3 regions of the Aquitalea magnusonii genome follow, and region 2 is predicted to be linked to each of the others. Evidence: predicted binding sites of a transcription regulator. Region 2 holds the regulator's gene; each other region holds the start of a gene.
The links. The regulator FNR, encoded in region 2, switches genes on or off when oxygen is low (the NO sensors DNR and NnrR bind a similar motif). The targets are predictions, from matches to a motif close to TTGATNNNNATCAA.
Positions count from the first base shown of each region.

Region 1 (2,266 bases), 550 kb from region 2:
CGGAAAACGGCCGCTGGCGCACATTGCCCAGCGTCACCTTCCACCACATGGTGTCCGGATGCACATTGCCCAGATTGTCGATATTGGCCACGTTCACCCCGCTGGCGTTGCCACCCCAGGCCAGCAGGCGCTGGCGCAGTTGCGCCGCCAGTGCCGGGTAATGACGGGCAGCCCAGTGCAGCAGGTACACCGCATCGGCATCGTTGTTGCCGGTAACGAAATCACGCGGCTTGCCAGCGCGGATGTGCTGCAGGCAGGACTCGATCAGCAAGTCCATCGCCCAGCGGGTGCGTGGCTGGCGGGCGTCGTCGGCGCGGTGCTTGTTGCCGCGCCCGGCATAGTTGAGATGGGAAAAATAAAACTTGTCGATGTCTTCCACTGCCAGTAGCTGCAATAGCGCAGGCAAGTCGTCGGCATTGTCTTCGGTCATGGTGTAGCGCAGGCCCACTTTCAGCCCGGCATCGCGCGCCAGCCGCATGCCGCGCAAGGCCAGCTCGTAGCCACCGGCCAGGCGGCGGAAGCGGTCGTGGGTGGCTCCGATGCCATCCAGACTGACACCGACATAGTCAAAGCCCACCGCCGCCAGCGCGGCAATATTGCGCTCGTCAATCAGCGTGCCATTGCTGGACAGGCCGACATAAAAACCCATGGCCTTGGCGCGGGCGGCCAGTTCGAAAATGTCCGGCCGCAGCAGCGGCTCGCCGCCGGACAGAATCAGCACCCGCACGCCAAAGGCGTGCAGATCGTCCATCACCGCACAGGCTTCTGCCGTACTCAGCTCGCCCTGGAAATCCTTGTTGGCCGAGGTGGAGTAACAATGCTGGCAGGTGAGATTGCAACGGCGGATCAGGTTCCAGATCACCACCGGGCCGCTGGGTTTGCCACGACGGGCGGGGGCGGCTGCCGGGTCCAGCAGGCTTTGCAGATAGGGTGTCAGGCGCAGCATGAAAGGCTCCGGCAATGGTGACGGCAGACAGTGTGCGGGGACATGCGGGCGGCGCTCCTTGACCCGTATCAACGGGATGCAGACAGCCCCAGGCGCGGGTAACAAAATAACGCCGAGTCGCGGAGGCAAGGAGGCACAACGCAGCCGCAGTTTTTTGTCAGCCGCGCTATACCCGCAAGCCGGATTTTTTCAGGATACGGGTGGAAAACAGCAGCGCATGACGACGGCAGGCCGGGCCGAGCAATTGCAATAGCGCGACCTGCTGTTCGCGTACCGCGCGGCGATTGTCGCCATGCACCATGGCAAACAGGTTGTAAGGCCAGTGCGGCAGGTGGCGCGGACGGCGGTAGCAGTGGCTGACGCAATCCAACTGCCCCAGTTGCTGGCCCAGCTCATCCACCAGTTCGTCCGCCACATCGAATACCGCCATGCCATTGGCGCGGTAGCCGATGGCGTAATGATTGGGCACCGCGCCGATGCGGCGGATCACCCCCTGCTCCAGCATGCGGCCCAGTCGGCTCAACACCTCCTGCTCTGGCAATTGCAGACTGTCGGCCAATTGGCGGTAGGGCTGTTCCACCAAGGGCAGCCCGGCCTGGCTGGCGCGGATCAGCCGCCAGTCGTCCTCGTCCAGCACGGCTATCTGCGGTCTGTCGTCCACCGTGCCGCGCCCGGCGCTGGCCTGCCCCACCGCCGCCTGGCCGCCCACGGTAAAACGCATGCCGACAAAGTATTCACGCTGCTTGGGAAAGGCATGCACGGTGAGACCAGTCAGCAGCTCGATGGCGCTGCAGGCGGCGGAAATGCCGGCCTGGCTGGCGGCGGCCAGCACAAACCACATATTCAGCTTGTGACTGCGCTGGTAGTTGTGCGCCACCGCCGGCAGGCTGTTGACTGCCGCCGCCACTTCGTCAAAGCGTGCCGGTGGCACTGCCAGCGCCGCCAGCACAAAGCAGCCGCCCATGCGTTCTATCTGGTAGAGCGGGCCAAAGCGGGTGAGCACCTGCCGCTGTAGCAGGCCATCCAGCCCTTGCCGCAAGGCCAGCTCGCTGCAACCGAGGGTGGCGGCGGCACGGGCAAAGGGCTGACTGGTGAGCGGAAAACCCCCTTGCAACTGGTTGACGATGCTGGTTTCCAGCGCATTGAGCTTGGCCTGGCTATGCGTGATGGCCATAACAGGCTCCGCGTTGGGTATAGCGTTTAAGCGAGGGCAGCACGGCATGCGGGTAATGCTGCAAGCCATGACGCCGGATCAGATCGTCCAGCATGGCCTGCAGGCTGGCGGCATCACTGGCGTGAATCATGCAGAACAACTGGTAA
Region 1 covers NZ_AP018823.1:2,919,146-2,921,411, forward strand. Annotated here, with positions in the region: gene nirJ (heme d1 biosynthesis radical SAM protein NirJ) at 1-946, opposite strand, end outside; gene DLM_RS13935 (Lrp/AsnC family transcriptional regulator) at 1,113-2,120, opposite strand; gene DLM_RS13940 (Lrp/AsnC family transcriptional regulator) at 2,104-2,266, opposite strand, start outside.
Region 1: the regulator FNR is predicted to act here: its motif matches at 1,005-1,018, upstream of nirJ (heme d1 biosynthesis radical SAM protein NirJ).

Region 2 (2,266 bases):
TGAAAGATTTCTTTGACCGCACCTTCTACCCGGCGCAGGGCCGCACCGAGGGGCTGGCCTGCCTGCTGCTGGTGTCGGCGGGAAACGATGGTCTGGGCGCATTGCAATCCATGCGGCGCATCATCGCTGGCTATGGCTGGCACGAAGTGCTGCCCGCCGTGGTGGTACGCGGCGAGCCCGCGGCCGCGCAGCTGGCCGAAGTGGCCGAACGGGCCGAGCAACTGGTGGCCGGCATGCTGATCGGGCGCTGGTAATACCCTGCCCGGAAGAGTTAGTGCTTGCGGAGAATGGCGCGCCTGCCCGGATGGGCAGAAGATGCAAGAAGGGCGGTAAGGCGCCTTGGCGCCCACCGCCCGGATGGTTTGCTAGCGTGCTGCCGGCTTATACGCCGTTGGCGTGGGTGCAACCGGAGATCAGGTCTTTCAGTGCATCGGCCTTGATCAGCTGGATGTGCTTGTGGTCCACGCTCAGCCAGCCTTGCTGCTGGAACTTGGACAGCGTGCGGCTGACGGTTTCCAGTTTCAGGCCGAGGAAGCTGCCGATTTCCTCACGGCTCATGCGCAGGATGAAATCGTTGGCGGCAAAGCCGCGGGTGGACAGGCGCTGCGACAGATTCAGCAGGAAGGCGGCCAGACGTTCTTCCGCTTTCATATTGCCCAACAGCAGCATGACGTTTTGGTCACGCACGATCTCGCGGCTCATCAGCCGGAAAAAGTGATGCTGCAGGCTGGGAATGTCGCGCCCCAGGCTTTCCATGCGGTTGAAGGGCAGTTCGCACACTTCGCTGTCTTCCAGTGCGATGGCATCGCAACCGTGGACATTGGAAGAAATGCCGTCCAGGCCCATCAGTTCGCCGGACATCAGGAAGCCCGTGACCTGCTCGCGACCATCCTGGCTGGCGACGCTGGTCTTGAAGAAACCGGTACGCACGGCAAACAGGGACTTGAAGGTCTCGCCGCTGCGGAACAGGTACTCACCGCGCTTGAGGCGGCGGCTCTGACGGATCACTGCGTCCAGTTGGGTCATCTCGTCGCGGTTCAGCCCGATGGGCAGGCAGAGTTCGCGCAAGCTGCAGTTGGAGCAGGACACCTTCAGTGCATGCAGAGTGTGTTGGTTTTGGTCTGACATCGAGTGTTTTGTACAACCCTGTAAAGAAGCTTGACCCTTGTCAAAGCGGAATTCGCACGTTTTCCGCAAATTTACCAGTCCACCTGACGTTTGACTATCAATACCCGACGACATGCACACCACCCATCCGTTTTCGCCTACCCACTGTGAGTTCGACCGAGCATTGATCGAACGTCTTGATGGCTCTGGCCCAAGATACACTTCTTACCCGACCGCAGACCGGTTTACCCCGGTGTTTGGCGAGAAGGACTATAAAAGCTGGCTGATGCAGCGCCATCTGGGCATGCATCAGAACGCAATATCATTGTACGTTCACATACCGTTCTGCAACACGGTATGTTACTACTGCGGCTGTAACAAAATCATCACCAAGGACAAAAGCCGCGCCGACCGTTATCTCGACTATCTGGAAAAAGAGATCAAGCTGGTTGCCGCTGCACTTGGTTGCCGGGAAAAAATCATCCAGCTGCACTTTGGCGGCGGCACGCCGACCTTCCTGTCCGATGCGCAGCTTGACCGGCTGATGAGCATGCTGCGAACGCACTTCGATTTTTTGCCGGAGGGAGAATATTCCATCGAGATCGACCCGCGCAAGGTGGGTCGTGAAACCGTGCATCATCTGGCGCGTTTGGGCTTCAACCGCATGAGCGTGGGTATTCAGGACTTCGATCCGCAGGTGCAGCAGGCAGTCAACCGCGTGCAAAGCGAGGCGGAAACGCTGGAGGTGATTGAGGCTGCACGCGAAGCCGGCTTCAAGTCGGTCAGCGTGGATCTGATCTACGGCCTGCCTCTGCAAACGCGCGAGTCGCTCAAACGCACGCTGGACAAGGTGATTGCCATCGCTCCGGACCGTCTGGCGCTGTACAACTATGCCCATTTGCCCACGGTGTTCATGCCGCAACGGCGCATCAACGAGGCTGACCTGCCTGCTGCCAGCACCAAGCTGGACATCCTGCAGGATGCAGTAAAGAGCCTGGCGGATGCCGGTTATGTATTCATTGGCATGGACCACTTTGCCAAGCCGGAGGACGACCTGGCCATTGCCTTGCGCCAGGCCCGCTTGCAGCGCAATTTCCAGGGTTATTCCACTCATGCCGACTGCGACATGATCGGCCTTGGCGTGTCCTCCATCGGAAAG
Region 2 covers NZ_AP018823.1:3,467,922-3,470,187, reverse strand. Annotated here, with positions in the region: gene DLM_RS16505 (flavodoxin family protein) at 1-254, shown strand, start outside; gene fnr (fumarate/nitrate reduction transcriptional regulator Fnr) at 382-1,128, opposite strand; gene hemN (oxygen-independent coproporphyrinogen III oxidase) at 1,241-2,266, shown strand, end outside.

Region 3 (2,266 bases), 540 kb from region 2:
GAAAGTCTCCCTTCACATACTGCAGGCCGATGATCAGGCCAAACAGGATCTGGCCGATGAACAGGCCGATGGCTGCCATGAAATAGGGCTTGGCCACCGCCTGTGAGCGGTACTTGATCTGGGCTGGCGCGCGGGCTTGTTCAGCCGCCAGCGCAGCCGCGCTTGCATTGCTCATGTTTATCTCCGTAAGCGATTGGTCTGGTGCGATCAGCCCTGGATATTGGGCGGCCAGTTATTGGTATTGATCTCGGAGGTGTATTTCAGGAAAGCCACCACGTCGTCCAGCTCGCCATCATTCAGGTGGAACTGCGGCATCTGGCGGCGACCCGGCACATTGGTGGGCATCGCCTTCATCCAGCCCTTGATGAAGTCGGGGCCACGGCGTACATACACATTGCCCAGCTCCGGCGCAAAGTAAGCCCCCTCGCCCAGCAGGGTGTGACAGCCGCCGCAGTTGCGCGTCTCCCAGATCTTCTTGCCGCGTACGGCTGCATCGGTGAGCTTGGCCTTGGCGTTGTGGCTGGGCAGAGCCATGGTGGTGTCCAGCGTCAGCCCCAGGAACAGCAGAAAAAAGAACACCGACCCACCGTAAAAGATGTTGCGGGCCGTCGATTTGGTGAAGCTCGCGCTCATCACGTCCTCCTCAAAGTGCTTGCACCGGCAAGTCCGGTACCTGGGGCGAAATGTACGGATTCGGGCATCCAGATAGCATTGATTCGAATCAACGATTCCCGGCCACCCTCCTCCCTACACTGGCGGCATCACCATTCGGCAAACCTTTGCCCGGGAGTCCGCATGCACCGCCCAGCCCTGCCCGCTCTGCCCCGTCCCGATACGGCCAGCAATCCCCCATCCGCCGCCAGCAGCAGCGGCCTTGCCCCCGGCAGCGTTTGCCTGGTGGGGGCCGGCCCCGGCGACCCGGACTTGCTCACCCTGCGCGCAGTCCAACGGCTGGGCGAAGCCGACGTGGTGCTGTACGACCACCTGCTGGACCCACAGATACTGCGACTGGCCCCACCGCAGGCCAGCCGCATCTGTGTGGGCAAGCGTGCCAGCCGCCACACCCTGCCGCAGGCCGACATCAACCGGCTGCTGATCGACTTTGCCCGCAGCGGACAGCGGGTAGTACGGCTCAAGGGGGGCGATCCGCTGTTATTTGGCCGTGGTGGCGAAGAAATGCTGGCGCTGGCTGAAGCCGGCATTCCCTGTGAGGTGGTACCGGGCATCAGCGCCGCGCTGGGTGCCGCCGCCGCGCTGGGACTGCCGCTGACCGATCGCCATCACGCCCAGGGCTGCACGCTGGTAACCGGCCATCGCCGCCAGGGTGAAGGCTCGCTGGACTGGACGGCGCACAGCCAGCCGGAGCAAACGCTGGTGGTGTATATGGGACTGGGCGAAGCGGCGCATATTGCCAGCCAGTTGCTGGCGCACGGGCGCGATCCGGCCACGCCGGTGGCCATCGTGGAAAAAGCCTGCAGCAGCGCGCAGCGCTGTGTATGCGGCCAATTGGACCAGCTGCCGCAGCTGATTGCAGATGCGACCATCAGCACTCCGGCCCTGCTGGTGATCGGCAAAGTGGTGTCCCTGCACCGGCAGTTGCTGGCCCTGCGCCAGCAGGCAAGGATTTCTTGATCCCGGTCATTCAGGCCATCACGCCAGCCGGCAATACTGCAGCCATGTCAGTGACACCCCGAGACCACGCACCATGAACGCCATTTCACAGCTTACCCAGCAACATCGCCTGTGCGATGCCGACTTCGCCCTGACCGAAGAAGCCGTCCGTCAGGCGGACTGGCCCAAGGCCCGAGCCGTGTTTCAAGCCTTCCAGCGCGCCATGCTGCAGCATTTTTCCCTGGAAGAAGACAGCCTGTTTCCGGCCTTTGAAGCCGCCACCGGCAGCAATATGGGACCGACTGCCGTGATGCGCAACGAACACAGCCAGATGCGCGCGCTGATGCAGGACATGGACCAGTTGCTGTCCGCCGAACACGCCGCCGACTATCTGAGCTGTGCCGATACCCTGCTGATCCTGATGCAGCAGCACAATATGAAAGAAGAAAACATTCTCTACCCCATGTGCAGCCAGCTCATCACCGGCTTCGATGCCATGGTCAGCGCCGGGAGCGCAGCATGAGCCCGCGCGACCTGCGCCATCTGCCGGCACCACAGCCGATGGAAATCATCCTGGACGAAGCCGATCTGCTGGAATCCGGCCAGCAAACGGCCTACATCCTGCCGCATCACCCCAGCCCGCTGCTGCCGCTGT
Region 3 covers NZ_AP018823.1:2,931,387-2,933,652, forward strand. Annotated here, with positions in the region: gene DLM_RS13990 (cbb3-type cytochrome c oxidase subunit I) at 1-175, opposite strand, end outside; gene DLM_RS13995 (c-type cytochrome) at 208-633, opposite strand; gene cobA (uroporphyrinogen-III C-methyltransferase) at 796-1,632, shown strand; gene DLM_RS14005 (hemerythrin domain-containing protein) at 1,706-2,134, shown strand; gene DLM_RS14010 (DUF2249 domain-containing protein) at 2,131-2,266, shown strand, end outside.
Region 3: the regulator FNR is predicted to act here: its motif matches at 712-725, upstream of cobA (uroporphyrinogen-III C-methyltransferase).